One region of the Vallitalea okinawensis genome, then DNA from elsewhere that is predicted to be linked to it. Evidence: riboswitches for the same ligand, from Rfam matches in the RefSeq annotation. Region 1 holds a riboswitch; each other region holds the start of a gene.
What was found. A riboswitch is a leader RNA that binds a small molecule or an ion and turns the genes downstream of it on or off. The one in region 1 is predicted to bind lysine.

Region 2: it holds a riboswitch for lysine, as region 1 does, so the genes downstream of both, C1Y58_RS11605 (aspartate-semialdehyde dehydrogenase) here and kal (3-aminobutyryl-CoA ammonia lyase) in region 1, are expected to answer to the same signal.
Region 3: it holds a riboswitch for lysine, as region 1 does, so the genes downstream of both, C1Y58_RS00185 (Na+/H+ antiporter NhaC family protein) here and kal (3-aminobutyryl-CoA ammonia lyase) in region 1, are expected to answer to the same signal.

The regions. Positions count from the first base shown of each region.
Region 1 covers NZ_PQDH01000003.1:55,028-59,763, reverse strand. Annotated here, with positions in the region: gene C1Y58_RS09735 (response regulator transcription factor) at 1-148, opposite strand, end outside; gene C1Y58_RS09730 (cupin domain-containing protein) at 344-835, shown strand; gene C1Y58_RS09725 (CoA transferase subunit A) at 1,148-1,810, shown strand; gene C1Y58_RS09720 (3-oxoacid CoA-transferase subunit B) at 1,803-2,486, shown strand; lysine riboswitch at 2,556-2,733, shown strand; gene kal (3-aminobutyryl-CoA ammonia lyase) at 2,968-3,351, shown strand; gene kce (3-keto-5-aminohexanoate cleavage enzyme) at 3,364-4,188, shown strand; gene kdd (L-erythro-3,5-diaminohexanoate dehydrogenase) at 4,195-4,736, shown strand, end outside.
Region 2 covers NZ_PQDH01000003.1:457,142-461,877, reverse strand. Annotated here, with positions in the region: gene C1Y58_RS11620 (sugar ABC transporter substrate-binding protein) at 1-363, shown strand, start outside; gene dapB (4-hydroxy-tetrahydrodipicolinate reductase) at 482-1,246, opposite strand; gene dapA (4-hydroxy-tetrahydrodipicolinate synthase) at 1,265-2,146, opposite strand; gene C1Y58_RS11605 (aspartate-semialdehyde dehydrogenase) at 2,189-3,202, opposite strand; lysine riboswitch at 3,496-3,668, opposite strand; gene C1Y58_RS11600 (transporter associated domain-containing protein) at 4,020-4,670, shown strand.
Region 3 covers NZ_KZ672986.1:27,700-32,435, reverse strand. Annotated here, with positions in the region: gene C1Y58_RS00190 (metallophosphoesterase family protein) at 1-1,363, opposite strand, end outside; gene C1Y58_RS00185 (Na+/H+ antiporter NhaC family protein) at 1,502-3,067, opposite strand; lysine riboswitch at 3,218-3,399, opposite strand; gene panD (aspartate 1-decarboxylase) at 3,561-3,917, opposite strand; gene panC (pantoate--beta-alanine ligase) at 3,917-4,736, opposite strand, start outside.

The DNA of each region.
Region 1 (4,736 bases):
GAGTGAGGTCTGGCTTAATTCTTAAAAAAGCCTTATCAACATTCTCAAAATCATCAGTTACATATACCTCATAGCCAAAGCGTTCTAAAGCTTGCTTCACCGTTCCCCTTAATGGACGATCATCTTCAACGATATATATTTTGTACATACTAATCCTCCAATACCATTTGCTCCTCATATTTTATCATTAAATACCATAAAAGTTAACATAAAGTTATTATTTAATTTGATAATATACTACTGTATCCATTATAATAAAGATAAACTGTTATGCATAGTAAACAGCCATCAGGAAAAATAATAGGATTGATACAAAAGAATAAAATTGAAAGGTGACTATAAAATGACAACTCAAAAAAACTTAATTGATTTATTGAAATTAGAACCTCATCCTGAGGGAGGTTTTTATAGACAAGTCTATAAAGCTGAAGAGATACTTGAAGACTTACCATCTCGATTTGATGGTGCTAGATCATTTTCTACTGCTATTTACTTCTTGCTAACGAAAGAAACTTTTTCAGCTTTCCATATCATCAATCAAGATGAATTGTGGCATCACTACGAAGGAGGAACCCTAAAGATTCATATCATTGACCAAGATGGTAACTATTCTTTTAAATGTCTAGGTAAAAATTTAATGGACGGAGAAGAACCTATGGTAGTTGTACCTAAAGAAACTTACTTTGCTGCTGAAGTCATAGAAGGTGATTTTGTATTATCAGGATGTACAGTAGCACCTGGTTTTGAATTTAGTGATTTTAAAATGCCAGATCGTAGAGAACTAATTGAGCAATTTCCTGATCAAGAGAGAATTATTACGGAATTAACACAATAAGTAATCTCTTCGGAGATGAACCTGTCTTACACCTATCTAACCGAAATATTTCCATATAGACAAATAATCTAATGGGAATATTTCATTTTTTTATTAAAATGCAAGAATTGATAAAGTTACAGTGCTATAATATCAATATGAGCAATACATATTTACTTATGTCTAATATATAACTAAATATTTCTTGTAATTTAGTACTAATCACGAATTACTTCATGAAAAAGTGTTGAAAGATATACTTCTTAAAGGCATTATGCATAACTTACAACAGAATAGTTTATAGGGATGGGTATCCCATTGGGGAGGTATTTCATGAATAAACAAATCGATCAAGGAGCGTTAAAATCTCTATTCAAGGATGACATGACCATTATGGTTGGTGGCTTCATGGCTACTGGAAGTCCAGAAGAGGTTATTGATGCCATAATCGAATCTGGGGTAAAAGGGTTAACATTGATTGGTAACGATACTGCCACAGCAACAACTGGCATGGGACGTTTAGTTGCGTCAGGTCAAGTTAAAAAGGTAATCACATCACATATTGGACTTAATCATATTACCATTCAAAAATTGAATGCTGGAGAAATTGAAGTTGAACTCGTTCCACAAGGTACCATTATCGAGCGCATACGAGCAAAAGGCTGTGGTTTAGGTGGAATTTTAACACCAACCGGAGTAGGAACTGTTGTTGAAGAAGGTAAAGAAAAGCTAGAAGTAGATGGTAGGACATATCTCTTAGAAAAACCTTTATCTGCAGACTTAGCCATAATTCGAGCAGATAAAGTAGATGAATTAGGTAATTGCCGTTTTGTAGGTACTACTAGGAATTTTAATCCTATCATAGCAATGGCAGCAGACACAGTTATCTGCGAAGCTGAAGAAATTCTAACTGTAGGCAAAATACATCCTGATGATGTTATGCTCCCTCATATTTTTATTGATCACATTATTAAAGGGGGTAAAATCTATGGATAAAAAGCAAATGCGTAAAATCATTGCCTATCGTGCTGCAAGAGAAATTAATAATGGTGATATTGTTAATTTAGGTATTGGTTTACCAACATGTGTACCTAACTATATTCCAGAGGGTATTACAACTTATATTCATTCTGAAAATGGGTTGGTTGGAATGGGAGGCGAACCTGAAGATCATCTTAGAGATCCTAAGATGAGAGATGCTGGTAACGGTTATGTTACCGCTGATATGGGTGCTGCAACCTTTGATACTGCCATGTCTTTTGGTATTATCCGTGGTGGTCACCTAGATATCACTATCCTTGGAGCATTGCAGGTAGATGAAGAAGGTAACTTAGCTAACTGGATGATACCTGGTAAGAAAGTAGGTATGGGCGGTGCAATGGATTTAGTTGTTGGTGCTAAGAAAGTTATCATCGCTATGGAACATACTTCTAAGGGTAAAGTTAAGATTGTTAAGTCTTGTACATTACCATTAACAGCTCGTGGACGTGTTAGTATGATTATCACAGAAAAAGCAGTAATTGAGGTAACATCAAATGGGCTTGTTTTAAAAGAGGTTAGTCCTTATTCATCCGTTGAGGATATTAGGGCTACTACAGAAGCTGAATTAATTATTCCTTTAGATTTAAAAACAATGGAACTACCTGAAGGGTTTATAGAAAATAAATCCTGATGAAAATTAAATAAGAAGACGTCATTAATAGAACTATAGGGTATTAAAAAACTCTATAAGATTTCTAATGATATAAATAGAGGTGCAAAAGGAATGGGTAATCATAAGTGCTAAGAAGTTGAGCCTTCAATATTATGATGAATTATCTTTTTGCCGAAAGCTTATATTGGCTCAGTGGTATAGGCTTGGTGATCGGGTACAAAGCTTGATCATTGCCATAATCAATTTATGGAGCGCTATTTATGTATTCATACATAAATGACGCTCCTTTTTAGTTTGCTTTTTTAAGTTAAATAAGGATTCTAAAGTTATAATCACACATGGAATGAAGTATAGCAATTTTTAACTGTTGTAATAATGAAGTATATCTTATGAATTAAGAAAATTACCTTGAATAAGTAAATGTTTTGCCTATATAAGTTGAACTATTCACCTTATAAATCATGGACTATATATTAAAGATCAATGGGAGGTTACTTTAATGGAGAAAAGTCTTATACGTTTACGCATGAGTGAGCATGATGCTCATTATGGCGGCGGTCTTGTAGATGGTGCTAAAATGCTCCAATTCTTTGGAGACGTAGCAACAGAGTTACTTATTCGTCATGATGGTGATGAAGGTTTATTTGCTGGTTATGAGGAGGTTACCTTTCACGCACCTGTATTTGCTGGTGATTACATTGAAGTTGAAGGAGAAATTATAAAAGTAGGTAACAGTTCTAGAAAAATGAAATTTGAAGCAAGAAAAGTAATTGTTCCAAGAAGAGACATCAATGATTCAGCCTGTGATGTATTAGAAGAACCAGTCCTTGTTTGTACTGCAGTTGGTACCTGTGTGGTTCCAAAAGATAAACAACGCCATTAAGGAGGTACTTTTATGAACAGTTTAATTATAACTGCCGCAATCTGTGGAGCAGAGGTGAAAAAAGAGCAAAACCCTGCCATTCCATATACTGTGACAGAGATAGCAGCTGAAGCTGAAAGAGTCTATAATGCTGGTGCAAGTATCATCCATCTTCATGTTCGTGAAGATGACGGTACACCAACCCAAAGTAAAGAGCGCTTTAAAGCTTGTATGGACGCTATATATGAAAAGTGCCCAGACGTCATTATTCAACCTTCTACAGGCGGAGCTGTTGGTATGAGTAATGAAGAACGCTTACAACCTATTACTTTACAACCAGAAATGGCAACCCTTGATTGTGGCACCTTAAATTTTGGTGGTGATGAAATCTTTGTTAATACAGAGAATACCATTCAAACTTTTGCTAAAGAAATGACCAGATTGGGGGTCCGTCCAGAGCTTGAATGTTTTGATAAGAGCATGATAGATACGGTTATTCGCTTAAACAAGAAGGGCTATATATCCGACCCTCTTCATTTTAGTTTAGTTATGGGCGTTCCAGGTGGTATATCAGGAGAGCTAAGAGATTTTACCTACCTTAAAGACAGTTTGCCTTCTGGTGCAACATTTTCAGTAGCTGGCATTGGACGCTATGAGTTTAGTCTAGCAACTGCATCTATCATAACAGGTGGTCACGTTAGAGTAGGGTTTGAAGATAATATTTACTTAGAAAAGGGTGTGTTGGCTAAGTCCAATGGGGAATTAGTTGATAAAGTCGTACGTCTTGCAAAAGAATTAGGAAGATCAATCGCTTCTCCATTAGAAGCACGACAAATACTATCACTGAGGAAGGAGTAGTTATTTATGAAAGGATGTAAGTTCGGAACTCACCGTGTAATTGAACCAAAGGGTTGCTTGCCACAAGCAGCAAAAAAAATTGATAGTAGTATGAAGATCAGCAGTAATGAAATCAAAATTGATGTGAGGACCCTTAATATAGATTCTGCTAGCTTTACTCAAATCAAAGAAGCCTGTCATAAAGATGTTGAGAAGATGACTGAGATGATTACAACTATTGTTTCAGACAGAGGTAAAATGCAAAACCCTGTAACAGGTTCAGGTGGTATGCTTATAGGAACAGTCATAGAGATTGGTGATGATTTTCCTGATCAAAATCTTAAGATTGGAGATAAAATAGCAACTTTAGTGTCTCTATCATTAACACCTTTAAAAATCAATAACATTAAAAAGATACATTTAGAGAATGACCAGGTTGATATAGACGGTCAAGCCATTTTATTTGAAAGCGGCTTATACGCTGTACTACCTGAAGATTTGCCAGAAAAGGTAGCATTAGCAGCATTGGATGTAGCAGGTGCCCCAGCTCAAGTTGATAAGCTGGTTAA
Region 2 (4,736 bases), 400 kb from region 1:
AGTAATTCAGTTTTAGCCATGAAAGTAATGGATGATAAATTGAAGGAGAGCACAGGTCATAAGCTTAATGGTGTTTTTGCTACCAATGCTCTGATGACTTTAGGTGTTTTAGAAGCGGTTCAGATGAGTGGTCAAACTATTAAAATAATTGGGTTTGACCTACAAATGGAATTATTTGATAGCATTGATAAAGGTGACATTGATAGCATTATTGCTCAAAATCCCTATGGAATGGGGTATGAGGCTGTGAATACAATGATGTTATCATTGAACAATGAAGAAGTACCGACTAGAGTGGACACAGGAACTGAAGTGATCACCAATGCTAATGTAGCAGACTACAAGAAATTCTACGAGAATTAATAAATAAATTCAAAAGGATATAGATTATAAGCACATTAAGGCTTACCAGTTAAGGTAGGTCTTTTTGGCGGTTTGAAAGTTAATAGAGGGGGTGTCTCTATCAACACCCCCACCTTGATTAATTTGTTTCTTGAATGAGATGACTCATATCATAAAGACCTTCTTTTCTACCATGCATAAATTTAGCAGCTCGAACTGCACCAACTGCAAAAACTTCTTTTGATAATGCGTTGTGTTTTAATTCAATAATTTCATCTTGACCTGCAAATAGGATGCTATGTTCACCTACAATAGTTCCGCCACGCATAGCATGAATACCAATCTCATTTTTATGACGCTTTTCTCTTTCACCCGAACGATCAAATTTATATTCATATGAAAAGTCCAAGGTCTCATTAATGGAGTGGGCGATAGCTAGGGCAGTTCCACTAGGAGCATCAACTTTTTGATTATGATGTTTCTCAATAATTTCTATATCAAAATTAGAGCCAGTTAAAACTTTTGCAGCCTGTTTAGCTAGACCGATAAGTAAGTTCACTCCGATTGACATATTAGCAGAAAAGAATACTGGGGCAGTCTGGCTGATTTGATAAACTCGGTCCATCTGCTCTTTTGATAAACCTGTCGTACAAAGTATGAGTGGGACTTTGGTTGCCTCAACATAATCTAATAAAGAATCAACAGCTACTGCGATGGAGAAATCAATAATTACATCTGCATCTACAGTACAGTTCTCCAAAGAATCAAATACTGGGTAAGAAAGTGCAGTATTTGTATTTAAATCAATTCCAGCTACGATTTCTGTTTCAGAGTCATTAGCAGCAACTTGGGATATCACTTGCCCCATTTTACCATTACAACCATGCATAATAATTTTTGTCATAAGTAAATCTCCTCGTGATTAAAATTTTAGTCCATAATCCTGCATAGCGCCCATGAGTTTGTCACGGTTGCTATCATCCATAGATGTTAAAGGTAGACGGCAAGGACCAGCTTCCATACCTAATATATTCATTGCTTCTTTAACTGGTATTGGATTAACTTCACTGAATAATGCTTTGTTTAAAGGCATCATATCCAACTGCATCTTTCTACTACCTGCTAGATCGCCATCCATGAATTTCTGTACAAGGTCATGAAGATCTCTTGGAACAATATTAGCTGCTACAGATATAACACCTTTTCCACCTATAGACATTAAAGGTACCACTTGATCATCATTACCAGAGTAAAGATCAAGTTTGTCACCACATAATGCCATCATTTCAGTAATAGTAGAAATATTACCACTGGCTTCCTTAACAGCTATGATATTTTCAATTTCAGCAAGTTGAGCTGCAGTAGTAGGTTCAATAGCAATGCCTGTACGACTAGGTACATTATATAAGACAATAGGAATCTTTACATTATTTGCGATATAGGCATAATGCTCATACAGACCTTTTTGTGTGGTTTTATTATAATAAGGTGTTACGATTAAAGCGGCATCTGCTCCTACTTCCTCCGCTTTCCTTGTTAAATGCAAAGCATGTTCTGTGTAGTTAGAACCAGTACCTGCTATAACTGGAACACGTTTATTAACTTTCTCTACAGTAAATCGAATACACTCTAATTGCTCTTCGTCTGTCATTGTAGATGCTTCACCAGTAGTACCACAAATAACAATGCAATCCGTATGATTGCTGATATGAAATTCAATTAATTTCTCTAACACTTCATAATTAACCCCTGTTTCTGTAAAAGGTGTTACAATTGCTACACCTGATCCTGTAAATAATGACATTCCATTAACCTCCTAATATTATTAAAAGTCAAAAATAAGCTTTTATTTCATTTCTTCTATTAGTTTTTCAGCGATTTGAATCGTATTTGTAGCGGCTCCTTTTCTAATATTATCAGCAACCACCCATAAGTTGACACCATTTTTAACACTTTCATCACGTCTGATACGACCTACAAAAGTCTCATCACGTCCAGATGCGGTTTCAACTAATGGGTAGATAGCCTTCCCAACTTCATCTTCAACAACAACACCTGGAGCATTAATCAAAGCTTCTTTTAATTCTTTTAGATCAAATGGTTTCTCAAATTCTAAATTGATGGCTTCACTATGACCATTAAAGACAGGAACTCGAACACATGTCGCTGTAATTGGTAGGTCTGTTTCATGAAGAATTTTGCGAGTCTCATGGACCATTTTCATCTCTTCTTTAGTATAACCGTTATCCATAAATACATCAATATGAGGTAAACAGTTAAAAGCTATTGGATGCTGGAACTTTTCAGGTACAAATTCTTCATTGTTTACATGTGCTTTCATACCTTCTTCTAAGTCTCTCCAACCAGCTACACCTGCACCAGAAACGGCTTGGTATGTAGAATAAACGACTCTTTTAATCTTAAATAAGTCATGTAGTGGCTTAAGAACCACCATAGCTTGAATAGTAGAGCAGTTTGGATTGGCGATGATACCATTGTGTCTGAAAATATCTTCAGGATTAACTTCTGGTACTACAAGAGGGATGTCTTCAACCATACGCCATGCAGACGAGTTATCGACTACAACGCATCCTTTTGAAGCTGCGATAGGAGCAAATTTCTTGCTAGTACTACCACCTGCTGAAAATAATGCGATATCAATTCCTCGGTCAAAGGATGTTTCAGTTAATTCCTCTACAGTATATTCATGGTCTTTAAACGTTATAGTATTTCCTGCGGACCTGGAAGATGCAAATAGATATAAATTTTTTATCGGTAAATTTCTTTCTTCTAAAATCTTAAGAAATGTTCTACCTACCATGCCTGTTGCTCCAACAATAGCTAGATTGATTTGTTTCATATGATCCCAACTTTCTACGTTATGTGTTTTTCTCTAATATTCATTCTAGTTGATATAAGTTGAATGACTTATATTCAATGTACATTTTATGAATATGCCAGGGGTATAGATGAAATTTCTTAAGTGTATTCCGCTGATTCTATTATAACAGAAAACATTAAGAGTGATAACCACTTTACATGTGAAGCAGGAAAGCATGATACCTTGATAGCAGAACTCAAACTTCCCTAGTACACAAAAAAACCAGCTACAGAGCTGGCCCATAAATATAGAAATACTATTCAAGTTCATCTATATTGGGTAGCACTCCATCATAAGTGATGACAGTCATACGACTATTAATCATATGCCCAGAGTTGGATGTACAGACATCTTTCCCTTCGGCATTTCACCCTTTCACTCATCCTCAACTATGTCTGTACATATCAGATAGGTTACTCATGAAAAATGCGCCTCTACCATATTTTTATGAAATTAGTTGAGCATATGATACCATTATCTAGAGGTGATGTCAATAATATTTTAAATAATCAAAATGGTTGAGGGTTATTCTATTGACTAAAACTTACATAGAATTAGTTATTGATTATTTCTTAAAATCCATGTAATATATAAGGGAAAAAGTTAATTTAGTAAAAGTGATGAGTTAATTTATTAAAATATCATAAAATATGTAAAATGTGCTGAAAATTGAATGTCAATTAGTTATGATGAGCCATTTCTTCATTGAGAATAATGTGTGGTAGCGTTATAAGCGGGTTGAAGATCATCATACTAAATGAGTATAAATATATAAATTATGTAGAGGAGTTATGATGTGATAAAATCAAGGATGAGTAAACTTAGCAAACAATTTTTAAGAGATAAAGTATCCAAAGTAGCAAGTTATATGGAAATCTTCTTATCTGTACTTATTTTGCTTGGTATTTTATTTGCTTCTTTTACCGTAGTACAACAGCTTAAAGATTTAACGTTCCAATTTACAAATGGGGGGACCATAGAGTTTCAAAGTTTCTTGACTCATGCTATTGAAATAATTATTGGTATTGAGTTTGTAAAAATGCTTGTCAAGCATACACCTGGTAGTGCTATTGATGTATTATTATTTGCCATAGCTCGTAAGCTGATTATATCAGAGTCAAATATGCTAGACTTTTTAATTGGCGTCGTTGCTATCGCAATTTTGTTTGGGGTAAAGAAGTACTTAACCAGCCTAGACAATAATAATACTGAAGATGAGATTATACTCAATGGAGGGACAACCATTGATGATGCCAATCAATTAGCACACCTTCACTTGAGAAATGATATGGGAAATACTTTAGCTGGTATACTAGCCAATATGGCAAAAGCTGATAATATTACTATTCAACCTGGGTACGAGTTACAAATTGATAATTATCTTCTTGAAGTATATTCAATGGATAGTAATTTGATTAAGCAAGTACGCATTAAAAGAGTCATCTAAACTTCCTATAATTAGGAAGTTTTTTGTCTATTAAGGTATGAAGTAAAAGAATATGTTAACAATAAA
Region 3 (4,736 bases), on a different contig from region 1:
CTCCCTTGATACTTACTGGTAGAAATTCCATCTTCATAACAGATTTTAGATGACATTTAGCTTTCTTACTTAACTCAATGATATGTATTCTATCCCTTATCCCAATAGCAAAAACTCTAACCGTTAAGGCGTGTATAGCACTTATCTTTCCTGGAGACTTCACATGAACGAAAGAATCAGCTTTCACATCTCTAACATATTTTCTCGGATCTCTACTTTTTGCAAAGCTTAAGTTACCTGATTGGGCTTTAATGATATATTCCTCTGTGGCACAAGCAGCATCCAATGTTTTTCCTACATGATAACTCCCCATCAAACAACCATGCTCCATATTGCTATCCCATAGATATCCCTTCTCAGTCAACAGTAAATAACGGTCATCTATAAAAGACATCATACCATCCTCTATTAATCGATCATCCCCTAATCTACAATGAGCTATGAACGTTGCTTCTTTGCTTGATGGCAGCTTCAGATTCTGTTTCACTCGTGTTTGAATTTCGGGTTGAGAACCTATAAGATTAGTAATGGATTTATTCATCAACCAATCCGGCTCTTCTTTTACCCCTCTCTTAACATGATCCAATGTAGATACCATTATTGCATCATCTAGTATATCAATTACACGGCTATGGCGATTACCGTCACGTGTATGATGACTATGTACTCCGGTTGTAAAGAAGTGTGTACCATTCCTTTTACTATAAGCATCCTGATGATCGTGACCTAGATGGTAATGAGCCGAGAACCACATAGTAATTTCAGGATAATTTTTAACTAACTCCATTAATTTAAATGGATTAAAATTTTGGTTAAGATAAGCATTGGTTGAACGAATATGAACTTCAGGTATATCCCTTAGTCCAGTAGTGGCGATAGGTGCATGAGAAAAAAATAGACATGGTATACCGGGTCGTTCCATTAGTTTTTCCTCGATCCAACTCAACTGTTCTTCTGAAATATAACATTCTTGGACACATAAGCATTCTATATCTTCTGGCATTTTATCATTGCAAACAAAGAATAATCTATAGGAAGGAAACTCTAAAACATCGTAAGTGGAACTAAGATTGAATGTCTCCATAAAAGCCTTAGCAAATGTTCCTTTTTCAATCATATAATTTCCCATTTCAAAATGGAGATCATGGTTACCTATAATGGGTCTAATGGGAGATTTTAAATGAGATAAATGTTGGAAAGCTTCTTTCAATCCCTCTACTAACCCTATGTTTTTGTTTGTTCCAAAGTCGCCTAAAGGTATGACTAAATCAGGTTTCACCGAGTTGATATCTTCAATCATTTGAGCTGTTGTGTTTTGATCATGTTTGTCCATATGAAAGTCACCTAGAACTACAATTCTCATGTCTTCACTCCTCGTATTATTTATTCTTCTCGATTATACTATAGTTCGAGTCATATTCACATAGTCAAAATGAATTAAATGATGATATAAAATAACCCAGCCTATCTATAAGAGATCTAGGCTGGGTAATTCAATCTATTATGCTCGAATCTTATTTGTAGATTTACTTTCATCAGTGGCTTTTACACCAAATAACATTACAATAGCGATCAGTGCGCAAACGCCTAAGAATAAAGATACAAAAGGATTTAAGCCAAAACCAGCTGGTACGAATCCTACAATAATGGCTACACCTGCAACAACTAAAGCATAAGGCGTCTGTGTCTTGACATGTGCTATATGATCACATGCACTAGCCATAGATGACATGATTGTTGTATCCGATACTGGTGAACAATGATCACCAAATACAGCTCCTGTTAAAACAGCTCCGATAACAGGTACTAGGAATTCTGGTCCACCAATTTGAACAGCTAAAGGTATGGCTAATGGCATAACGATAGAATTAGCTCCCCATGATGACCCTGTTGAAAATGCAACGATACATGGGATAATAAACATCATAATTGGTAATAAAAATCCTGGTAAGTTAATTTGTTGAGAAAGATCCACTATAAACTCAGCGGTTCCTAACTCTCCATTAACACCACCTAATGACCATGCTAATACTAGAATAAGTGCTGCAATGGTCATGGATTTTACACCCGAAATCCATGAATCCATGATCTCTTTGATTGAAAGTAGTCTCTGTACTAATGTCATAATAGCAGCTATGATCAATCCTCCAAAAGAAGCCCAAAGTAATACAACACTAGCATCAGCATCACCAAAAGCTTGTTTCACTGTTGCACCGTCCAGACCACCACCATTGATAAAAAGACCTATTAAGGTAATTGCAATGACAGAAATAATAGGAATAATGGCATTGTACCACTTACCGTTTTCAATATCCGAATCCATTGAAGAGACTTCATCAGACACTAATGGTGTGGCACCGTCTGCTAAGAGTTTTCCCATTTTAGAAGCTCTTCTTTCAGCTTTAGCCATTGGACCGAAGTCACGTCTAGATACGATAATGATGACTACAAAGATTAATGCTAGAATACTATAAAAACGATATGGGAGTGTATCTAAGAAAACATCATAAGCACTCAAATTAAGAGACATTTCTTGAATCCCATCATTAATTAATCCTAGCTCGAAGCCAACCCAAGTTGAGATTAATGCTATACTGGATACAGGTGCCGCAGTTGAGTCAACAATATAGGCTAATTTCTCACGTGGAACCCCCATCTTATCAGTAATACTTCTCATGGTATTACCAACAATTAATGAGTTAGCATAATCATCAAAGAAGATCAATAGACCCATTGCCCAAGTTGCTAATAAAGTTGACCGACTATTTTTAGCTTTTGAAACAATAAGATTAGCAATTCCCTTTGTCCCACCATTCTTGCTGAGGACTCCAATAAGTCCACCGATGGATAAACAGAAAATCAATATAGAAATATTCCAAGAGTCCGTAAGTGACCCAACAATATGTGTGTTTAAGGTTTCAGTAAATCCAAGTAATGGATTACCCCCAACTAAAATTGTAGCTCCAATGAAAACAGCTACGAATAATGATAATAATACTTCACCAGTTACAAGTGCAAGCACAATAGCAATTACTGGCGGTAACAATGATAACCATCCAAAATCCATGATTATTTCCTCCCTCTTATATTCGAGTTATATATTTAATTGAGTCTATCTTTTAGGTAATGAACAGACGGGAGGCATTAAAAAAACACCTAACAAGAGTTATTAGGTGTATATGATCTATACTAGACATACCTATCCCTTCTTAGCCCTATATGAGATAGCTCTCCATCAGGTAATGGGCATCTAACCTGATGACAGTCCTACACCTGTTTGATGTAGACCCAGCTCTAGATGTTGGTTTCTAAAGCTTCGGCGATGGCTCCTTTCACTATACCTCACAGGCTTCCGGCCTCAATACAGTTACTGATAGATATCGCACCTCTACCTCATCTTTTGGGATGAGGTATCTTTTGTTTAATTTACCTCTAATAATTTAACATAGCATTTCTCCAATGTCAACAACTTTTATACTGTAAATTTCATCCTTATAATCTAACTTAGTTCACTAAGGCTTCATTAGATATGATTATGTGTATCATAATAGTTTGCAAATCTAAAAATGCTTAACTATCTTATTATGTTCATCTAATAAAGCAACTTTTGGAACTAACTCTTTTGCTTCTTCACGATCCATCAACGCATAAGCAATAATAATAACTACATCTTCTCTTTGAGCTAGTCTTGCAGCAGCCCCGTTTAAGCAGATAGTTCCACTATTTCTCTCTCCTTTAATCACATAGGTTTCAAAACGAGCTCCATTATTATTGTTAACAATCTGCACTTTTTGCCCAGGTAAAATACCTGTAGCTTCAATCAATGCTTCGTCAATAGTGATACTTCCCTCATAGTTAAGGTTAGCATCTGTTACTCGTGCTTTGTGTAATTTACCTGTCATCATTTCAATTAACATTAATTTACCTCCAATCGAAGATTATCTATAAGTCGTGTCTTACCCATTTTTACTGCTAAAGCTATAAGAATTTTACCTTCTAATACATCTATGTCTTCTAGTGTTTTCTCACTTACTATACTAACATAATCAATTGTAGCGGCTGGTTGTGTTTGAATCATCTGCTCCATCAAGTCTCTGATCTCGGTGGCAGAACGCTGCCCTTGTTCAATCCGTGATTTAGCTTCCTGTAAAGCTTTATACAGAATAGTAGCTTGTTTTCTTTCTTCCTTGCTTAAATAAGCATTTCTAGAGCTCATTGCCAAACCATCTTTTTCTCGAACAATCGGACAAACTACTACTTTTAAAGGCATGTTAAGATCTTCAACCATTCGCTTAATAACAATAGCTTGTTGAGCATCTTTTTGCCCAAAATAAGCTCGATTAGGTTGAACGATATTAAATAATTTTGTGACAATGGTTGTTACCCCTTCAAAATGTGTTGGTCTAGAAGCACCACATAAATGATTTGTAAGTCCATTAACATTGACAAAAGTGGCATGATGAGTTTTATACATCATCTCATTATCTGGTATAAATATTATATCTGCTCCAGCTTCTTCGGCTAATTTCTTATCATTTTCTAAGTCCCTTGGATATTGATCTAAATCCTCATTAGGTCCAAATTGAGTTGGGTTAATATAAATACTCAATACTGTTATATCATTTTCCTTAGCTGATGATTCAATTAGGGATAAATGACCTTTATGCAAATAGCCCATGGTTGGTACAAATCCAATAGCCTTACCATCATAACGATATTGATCTAAAAGATTTCTT